Regions from separate parts of the Actinoplanes sp. NPDC049118 genome, predicted to be linked through region 2. Evidence: predicted binding sites of a transcription regulator. Region 2 holds the regulator's gene; the other holds the start of a gene.
What was found. Region 2 encodes HrcA, which represses chaperone genes, less so after heat shock. Its sites were predicted from a motif close to GGTTNGCACNCTCNNNNNGAGNGTGCNAACC; they were not measured.
Positions count from the first base shown of each region.

Region 1: the regulator HrcA is predicted to act here: its motif matches at 1,807-1,837, upstream of groES (co-chaperone GroES).

Region 1 covers NZ_JBEZDY010000038.1:76,887-81,092, forward strand. The annotation lists gene groL (chaperonin GroEL) at 1-1,289, opposite strand, end outside; gene groES (co-chaperone GroES) at 1,363-1,677, opposite strand; gene AB0B58_RS38625 (class I SAM-dependent methyltransferase) at 1,910-3,076, shown strand; gene ybaK (Cys-tRNA(Pro) deacylase) at 3,088-3,570, shown strand; gene AB0B58_RS38635 (substrate-binding domain-containing protein) at 3,886-4,206, shown strand, end outside.
Region 2 covers NZ_JBEZDY010000012.1:59,385-63,590, reverse strand. The annotation lists gene dnaJ (molecular chaperone DnaJ) at 1-942, opposite strand, end outside; gene hrcA (heat-inducible transcriptional repressor HrcA) at 1,004-2,026, opposite strand; gene AB0B58_RS20170 (DUF4870 domain-containing protein) at 2,207-2,875, shown strand; gene hemW (radical SAM family heme chaperone HemW) at 2,909-4,120, opposite strand; gene AB0B58_RS20160 (enoyl-CoA hydratase-related protein) at 4,157-4,206, shown strand, end outside.

The sequences.
Region 1 (4,206 bases), on a different contig from region 2:
AGGCCGAGGTTGCCGTCGAGCGTCGAGGCGACCTGCGCCAGGGCGGCGCCGCCACCCGGGACGGTGCCCTCCTCGACCGCGGCCTTGGTCGCCGCGATGGCGTCCTCGATGCGGTGCTTGCGCTCCTTCATCTCGACCTCGGTCGCGGCGCCGACCTTGATCACCGCGATGCCGCCGGAGAGCTTGGCCAGCCGCTCCGAGAGCTTCTCGCGGTCCCAGTCGGAGTCCGAGGCCTCGATCTCCTTGCGGATCTGCGAGACGCGGTCCTCGATCTCGGCCTTGCGGCCGCCACCGTCGACGATGGTCGTGCTCTCCTTGTCCACCACGACCCGCCGGGCGGTGCCCAGCATGTCGAGGGTGACCTGGTCGATCTTGTAGCCGAGCTCGGGGGCGATGAGCTCGCCGCCGGTCGCGATCGCAAGGTCCTGCAACATGGCCTTGCGCCGGTCCCCGAAGCCCGGGGCCTTCACGGCCGCAACCTTGAAGGTCTTGCGCAGCGCGTTGACGACGAGCGTCGACAGCGCCTGGCCCTCGACGTCCTCGGCGACGATGAGCAGCGGCTTGCCGCCGGAGAGAACCTTCTCCAGCAGCGGCAGCATCTCCTCGACGCTGGAGATCTTCTGGGTCGTGATCAGCAGGTAGGCGTCCTCGAGGACGGCCTCCTGCGACTCGGCGTCGGTCACGAAGTTCGGCGAGATGAAGCCCTTGTCGAACTGCAGACCCTCGGTCACCTCGAGCCCGGTGTCCAGGACGGACCCCTCCTCGACGGTGATGACGCCGTCGCGGCCGACCTTCTCCATCGCCTCGGCGATGAGCTCACCGATCGTGGCGTCCTGCGCCGAGATGGTGGCGACGTTCGCGATCGACTTCTTGTCGTCGACCTCGACCGCCTTCTCCAGCAGGGCCTTGGAGACGGCCTCGGCGGCCAGGTCCATGCCGCGCTTGAGCGCGATCGGGTTGGCACCCGCGGTCACGTTGCGCAGGCCCTCGCGGACCAGCGCCTGCGCGAGCACGGTCGCCGTGGTGGTCCCGTCGCCGGCGACGTCGTTGGTCTTCGTCGCCACCTCCTTGACCAGCTGGGCCCCGAGGTTCTCGTACGGGTCGGAGAGCTCGATCTCCTTGGCGATGGTGACACCGTCGTTGGTGATCGTGGGCGCGCCGAACTTCTTGTCGAGGACGACGTTGCGGCCGCGCGGCCCGAGAGTGACCTTGACCGTGTCGGCGAGCGTGTTGACGCCGTGCTCCAACAGGTGCCGCGCGTCGTCGGAGAAACTGAGAATCTTCGCCATTTATGGTCCCTTCAACGCACCGGCGCCCTGGACCGGAAGCCGGGCCAGGGCGCTCAGCACTGTCAGATCAGGTCTACTTCTCGATGACCGCGAGGACGTCGCGGGCGGAGAGCACCAGGTACTCCTCGCCGGCGTACTTGACCTCGGTGCCGCCGTACTTCGAGTACAGGACGGTGTCGCCGACCTTCACGTCGATCGGTACGCGGTTGCCCTTGTCGTCGATCCGGCCGGGGCCGACGGCGAGGACGGTGCCCTCCTGCGGCTTCTCCTTGGCGGTGTCGGGGATCACGATGCCCGACGCCGTCGTGGTCTCGGCCTCGTTCGCCTGGACCACGATGCGGTCCTCGAGCGGCTTGATCGCAACCTTTGTCGCGGTAGTCACGGGCATACCCTCCTGGGTACAGGTGTTGTCGCCGGCCAATGACAGGCCGGGCTGATGCCTCATGCCACCGGGCGGGGCCGTCGTCGCGGGTGCCGGTCCGCCTGGCGCAAGCGCACGTCCCCGGATCGGGGAGCACGCTGGCACCCTCAGGTTGAGAGTGCTAATCGGAGATTATGCCGGAACTAGCACTCCGTCAACCAGAGTGCCAACACGTCAGCTTCCAGCAGAATGACTTTCCGTGGACCTCGAACTGCTCGCCGCCCTGCGTACCGCCGAGGGGTCTGCCGCCCTGGCGGCCGCCGCCGAGGTCGCCGGCGCGGACCCGCTCGCCGCCGCCACGGCCCTGCGCTCCCGCGGCCTCTCCCCTGCCCTGTCCGCCGCCGCGCTCACCCAGGCCGACCTCCGCAGACGCGCGGAGGCCAAGTTCGGCGCGGCCGGCGCCACGATGCTTTTCACCCGGGCGGGGCTCGAGCAGGCGACGCGGGCGGTGGTGGCCGACCGGCGCGCCGCCCGGCTGCGGGCGGCCGGCGTCGAGACCCTCGCCGACCTCGGCTGCGGCCTCGGCTCGGACGCGCTCGCCGCGGCCCGCCAGGGCATCCGGGTGTGGGCCGTCGACGCCGACCCGCTCACGGCCGCGCTCGCCGCCGCGAACGCGGCGGCCGCCGGCCTGGCCCACCTGGTGACCGTGGAGTGTGCGGACGCGACGAGCGTTCCGGTGGAGAGGTTCGACGCGGTCTTCGCCGACCCGGCGCGCCGGCGGGCGGGCCGCGGCCGGGTGATGGACCCGCGCTCGTGGTCGCCGCCGTGGGACTTCATCGCCGCCCTGCCAGGCCGGGTGCCGCGCACGGTGCTCAAGCTGGCCCCCGGCATCGATCACGCGCTGCTACCGCCCGGCGCCGAGGGCGAGTGGGTCAGCGTCGGCGGCGATCTGGTCGAGGCCGCGTTCTGGTGCGGGCCGCTGGCGGAATTCGCGCGGCGGGCGATCCTATTGCCGTCGGGGGCCGAGCTGACCGGATCGGGAGTCGAGGCGGCTCCGGTCGGCCCGGTCGGCGCCTTCCTGTACGACCCGGACCCGGCCGTGGTCCGCTCGCACCTCGTGGCCGAGTTCGCCGCGGCGATCGGCGGCCGGATCGCCGACCCCGAGATCGCCTACGTCTACACGGACACCGCCGTCGACACGGTGTTCGGCCGGCGGCTCGAGATCACCGACGTGCTGCCGTTCTCCCTCAAGCGGCTGCGGACGCTGCTGCGCGAGCGCGGCGTCGGACGGCTGGAGATCCGCAAACGCGGCTCCGCGCTCGAGCCCGAGCAGCTGCGCCGGGACCTGCGGCTCAGCGGCAGCGCCGCGGCGTCGCTCGTGCTGACCCGCACGGCGGGGGCGCCGACGGTCCTGCTCTGCCGCTAACCTTCCTCCTCGTGGCGAAGAAGGCTGCCGGTACCCCGGCCACCGTGCTGCTCACGGCGCAGCGGGTGGCGCACGAGCTGCACCCGTATGACGTCCCGGCGGATGCGCGCGACTACGGCGCGCTGGTCGCCGCGGCACTCGGGGTGGCACCGGCGGCGCTCTTCAAGACGCTGATCGCCGAGGTCGACGGCGGGCTCACCGTCGCCGTGGTCCCGGTCACCGGCGAACTCGACCTCAAGGCGCTGGCGGGCGCGGCGGGCGGCAAGCGTGCGGCGCTGGCGGATCGCGCGGCGGCCGAGCGCAGCAGCGGCTACGTCCGCGGCGGGATCAGCCCGCTGGGACAGCGCCGGCGGCTGCCGACGGTCGTCGACGACTCGGCCGCCGCCCTGGACCGCATGTACGTCTCGGCCGGGCGCCGCGGCCTGCAGGTCTCGCTCGTTCCCGCCGACCTGATCCGGCTCACGGATGCGAAAATCGCGAAGATTCGGACATAGAGCGGCAGACGCTGTTCCGGATCCTTCCGTTACGACACCGTTATCAAGATCCGGCAATCCAGAGCCGTGAAGTGACCTAGCGTCACGTTGTGGAGTGACTCCATGGCTGCGCGGTGACCCAACGTCGTCGCGCTGCCGTCTACGCGGGCTGCGGGACCTTGCGATCAGGCCCGTCGTGCCAACGTTCAGCACCGGGAATACGTTGCCCGATACAACAGAGTGTCCGATCCCGCAGCGGATCGGGTGAGTGACGTTCCCGGCAGCGCACACCAGAATCCGAAGCAAGGTCCGGATTGATCCGAAAGGACTCGAGGAATGCGTAAGGGAATGTTCGCCCTTGCCGCGGCCGGCCTGCTGGCCGCCGGCAGCATGGCTGCATGCGGTGACGACAGCGGTGGCGATTCAGGCACGGACGGCGGCGCGTCCGTCGGCAAGGTGGGCGTCATCCTGCCGGACACTGCAAGCTCTCAGCGGTGGAGCACCGACGACCCCAAGTTCCTGAAGGCGGCGTTCGACGCGGCCGGCGTACCGGTCGACATCCAGAACGCTCAGGGCGACAAGAGCCAGTTCCAGACGATCGCCGAGGGCATGATCTCCAGCGGTGTCAAGGTGCTCATGATCGTCAACCTGGACTCC
Region 2 (4,206 bases):
GCCGCGGATGCGCAGGGTCGATGCCGGCTGGGTGCCCGGCTTGACCTCGATGTTCTCCTCGCTGTCCAGCGTCTTGATGGTCAGGCGCGTGCCCAGCGCCGCCGCGGTCATCGGCAGGGTCACCCGGCAGTGCAGGTCGTCGCCCTTGCGGGAGTAGACGTCGTGCGGGCGTTCGTGGATCTCGACGTAGAGGTCGCCCGCCGTGCCGCCGCCCGGGCCCACCTCGCCCTGCTGGGCCAGGCGGATGCGCATGCCGTCCTCCACGCCCGCCGGGATCTTCACCGTCAGGGAGCGGCGGGTGCGGATGCGGCCGTCGCCGGCGCAGGTGGGACAGGGCTGCGGGATGACCGTGCCGTGCCCCTGGCAGACCTGGCAGGGCCGGGCCGAGACGACCTGGCCGAGGAAGGTGCGCTGCACCGACTGGACCTCGCCGCGGCCGCCGCACGTCTCGCAGGTCGCGAGGTGGGTGCCGGGCGCGGTGCCCGCGCCGGAGCACTGGGTGCAGAGCACGGCCGTGTCGACGGTGATCGGCGCCTCGACGCCGAAGGCCGTCTCCACCAGGTCCAGTTCGAGGCGCAGGATCGCGTCGGCGCCCGGGCGGGTACGCGGCCGCGGGCCGCGGGAACCGCCGCCGGCGGCCGTTCCGAAGAAGGCGTCCATGATGTCCTGGAAGCCCACGAACGGTCCGGCTCCGCCGGGCCCGCCGGGGCCCGCCCCGCCACCGGGTGCCAGCGGGTCGCCGCCGAGGTCAACGATCTGACGCTTCTGGTCGTCCGAGAGGACCTCGTACGCCGCGTTGATGTCCTTGAACTTCTCGTGCGCTTCCGGGTCCGGATTGACGTCCGGGTGGAATTGACGGGCCAGCTTGCGGTAGGCGCGCTTGATCTCGTCGTCGGTGGCTTCGCGGCCGATGCCGAGAATTCCGTAGTAGTCCTTGGCCACAGGGTTTCGAGTCCTCATGTCTGCCCCGCGCTTCGCGCTGGAGACCTTCGTCGCGGTTGCGTCAGTTTTGTGCCAGCAGGTCGCCAACGTAGCGTGCCACGGCACGCACGGTCGCGATGGTGCCGGGGTAATCCATCCGGGTGGGCCCCAGCACGCCGAGCCCACCAACGATCGTCGTGCCCGGTCCGTAACCCGTGCTCACCACGGATGCCGCCCGCAGGTTGTCGATCTCGTTCTCGTCGCCGATGCGGACCCGGGTGGTGCTGGGCTCGACCTCGCCGATGAGCTTGAGGAGGATGACCTCCTCCTCGAGCGCCTCCAGGACCGGCCGCAGCGAACCCTGGAAGTCCAGCACGCCGCCGCGGGTCAGGTTCGCCGTACCCGCCAGGGCGAGGCGTTCCTCACTGCGCTCGACCAGCGTCTCCAGCAGCACCGACGCGACGCAGGCCATCGTGGTGCGCTTCTCCGGGTCCGACTCGTCGACCAGGGCGGCCACCAGCGGCGGGGTGTCGGACAGCTTCTCGCCGCTCAGCTTGGCGTTGATCTTGCGGCGCATGTCCAGCACGTCGTCGGTCCGCGTCGGCCCCGGCAGCTCGACCAGGCGCTGCTCGACCCGCCCGGTGTCCGCGATCATCACCAGCATCAGCCGGGTGGTGGAGATCGGGACCAGCTCGAGGTGGCGCACCGACGAGCGGGCCAGGCTCGGATACTGCACGACGGCGACCTGGCGGGTGAGCTGGGCGAGCAGGCGCACCGTGCGGTGCACCACGTCGTCGAGGTCGACCGCGCCGACCAGGAAGCGCTCGATCGCGCGCCGCTCGGCCGGGCTCAGCGGCTTGACCCGGGACAGCCGGTCGACGAAGAGCCGGTAGCCGGCGTCGGTGGGCACCCGGCCGGCGCTGGTGTGCGGCTGCCGGATGTAGCCCTCCTCCTCGAGCACGGCCATGTCGTTGCGGACCGTCGCCGGGGAGACGCCGAGCTGGTGCCGCTCGACCAGTGCCTTGCTGCCGACGGGTTCCTGGGTCGACACGTAGTCCTCGACGATGGCGCGGAGCACTTCGAGCTTGCGGTCATCGAGACTCACGCCGAACCCCTCCCCGCCGTTTTGGCACTCCTCAAAGTCGAGTGCCAGTCTACGTCGCCGCCACGCCCCGCGCGATGATCAATCCTGAGCACCCGCGGCAGTTAGCCGACTGTCTATTCTCCGACCTCGACCGGTGTGTTTCCCTCGCCACGTTCGACCTGCGGTCTTACCGTGTGCGACATGACTGAACCGCCGCGCCCGCCCGGTGAGGGGAACCCCTCGGACCCCACCGCGCCATTCAACCCATATCCGGGTAACGATCCGGCCCCCGGATCGACCCCGCCGCCGCCCCCGGCGTACGGCTCCCCGCAGCCGCCGACCTACGGCACCCCGCCCACCTCGGGCGGGGGCTACGCACCGCCGCCGTCGTCCGGCGCCGGTGGCTACGGCCCCCCGCCCGGCCAGGGCGCCCCGGGTTACGGGCCGCCTCCCGGTGGCACGCCGTACGGCGCGCCTGGCGCCTACGGCCAGCAGCCCGGCGGTTACCCGCCGCAGGGCTACGGGCCGGGCAACGACGACAAGACCTGGATCCTGGTCGCCCACTTCGGCGGCGCGGCCGGCGCCTTCCTCGGCGGCGGCTGCTCGGGCTGGATCGCGCCGCTGGTGGCGCTGCTGGCCCGGGGCAACCAGTCCCCGGTCGTGCGCGCCGAGGCGGTCAAGGCGCTGAACTTCCAGATCCTCTGGTCGATCATCGCGCTCGTCGGCTGGGTGCTGACCTGCGCGCTGGTCGGGTTCATCATCGGCCCGGCGGCCTGGGCCATCGGCACGATCTTCGGCATCATCGCCGGCGTCAAGGCGAACAACAACGAGCCGTACAACTACCCGATGACGGTCTCGATGATCAAGTAGTGGCCGTTCGTGACGCCGGGCTCCAGCCCGGCGTCACGGCAGCAGGTCGCGGATGACCGCGTCGGCGAGCAGCCGGCCACGCAGCGTCAGCACGACCCGGCCGTCGGAGTAGGCGCCGGGCTCCAGCAGGTCGTCCGCGAGGGCCTGCGCGGCTCCGGCCAGCCCGACCGCGTCGAGCGCGGCCACCGGCAGCCCGTCGCGCAGGCGTACCCGCAGCATCACGTCCTCGACGTGGCGGTCGGAGTCCGTCAGGATCTCGCGCCCCAGCCCGGGCGAGACGCCCTCTTCAACCCTTTTCGCGTACGCCGTGGGGTGCTTGACGTTCCACCACCGCACGCCGCCGACGTGGCTGTGCGCGCCCGGCCCGAGCCCCCACCAGTCGCCGCCGGTCCAGTAGAGCAGGTTGTGCCGGCAGCGCGCCTCCGGCGACGTCGCCCAGTTGGACACCTCGTACCAGGAGAAACCCGCACCGCCGAGCGCGGCCTCCGCGGCCAGGTAGCGGTCCGCGGCGACGTCGTCCTCCGGGTACGGCAACTCGCCGCGACGCATCTTCGCCGCCATCCGGGTGCCGTCCTCGACGATCAGCGAGTACGCGCTGACATGATCCACCCCGGCCTTGATCACCGTGTCCAGCGAGGCGGCGAAGTCCTCCGGCCGCTCCCCCGGCGTCCCGTAGATCAGGTCGAGGTTGACGTGGTCGAAGCCGGCCTCGCGGGCCTCGATCGCGGCCTGCGGCGCCCGGCCCGCCGTGTGCTTGCGGTCGAGGATCGCCAGCACGCCCGGGGCGGCGGACTGCATGCCCAGCGAGATGCGGGTGTAGCCGGCCCCCCGCAGCGCCCGCAGCGAGCGCGGGTCGACCGACTCGGGGTTGGCCTCGGTGGTGATCTCGGCGTCGCCGGCCAACCCCCAGGTCTTGTCGATGCCCTCGAGGATCCGGCCGAGGTCGCGCGGGTCGAGCAGGGTCGGGGTGCCACCGCCGACGAACACGGTGTCGACCCGGGCGCCGGTGACGGTCGCGGCCAGCCGCAGCTCGGCCAGAACCGCGTCGGCGTAGCCCTCCCGGCTCGCGCCGCCGCCCAGCTCAGCGGCCGTGTACGTGTTGAAGTCGCAGTACCCGCAGCGGCTCGCGCAGAACGGGACGTGGACGTAGACCCCGAACCCGCGCCGGCCGACCGCGCCCAGGGCGCTGTCGGGCAGGGAGCCGTCGCTGGGTACGGGCTCGCCGTCGGGTGGAGGACCAGGCATCCGTCAAGTGTGCACGCACACGGCTAAGGTTCCGCCATGGAGCTGGTCCGTACCGCCACCGACGCCGGGGTCGCCACCTTGACCCT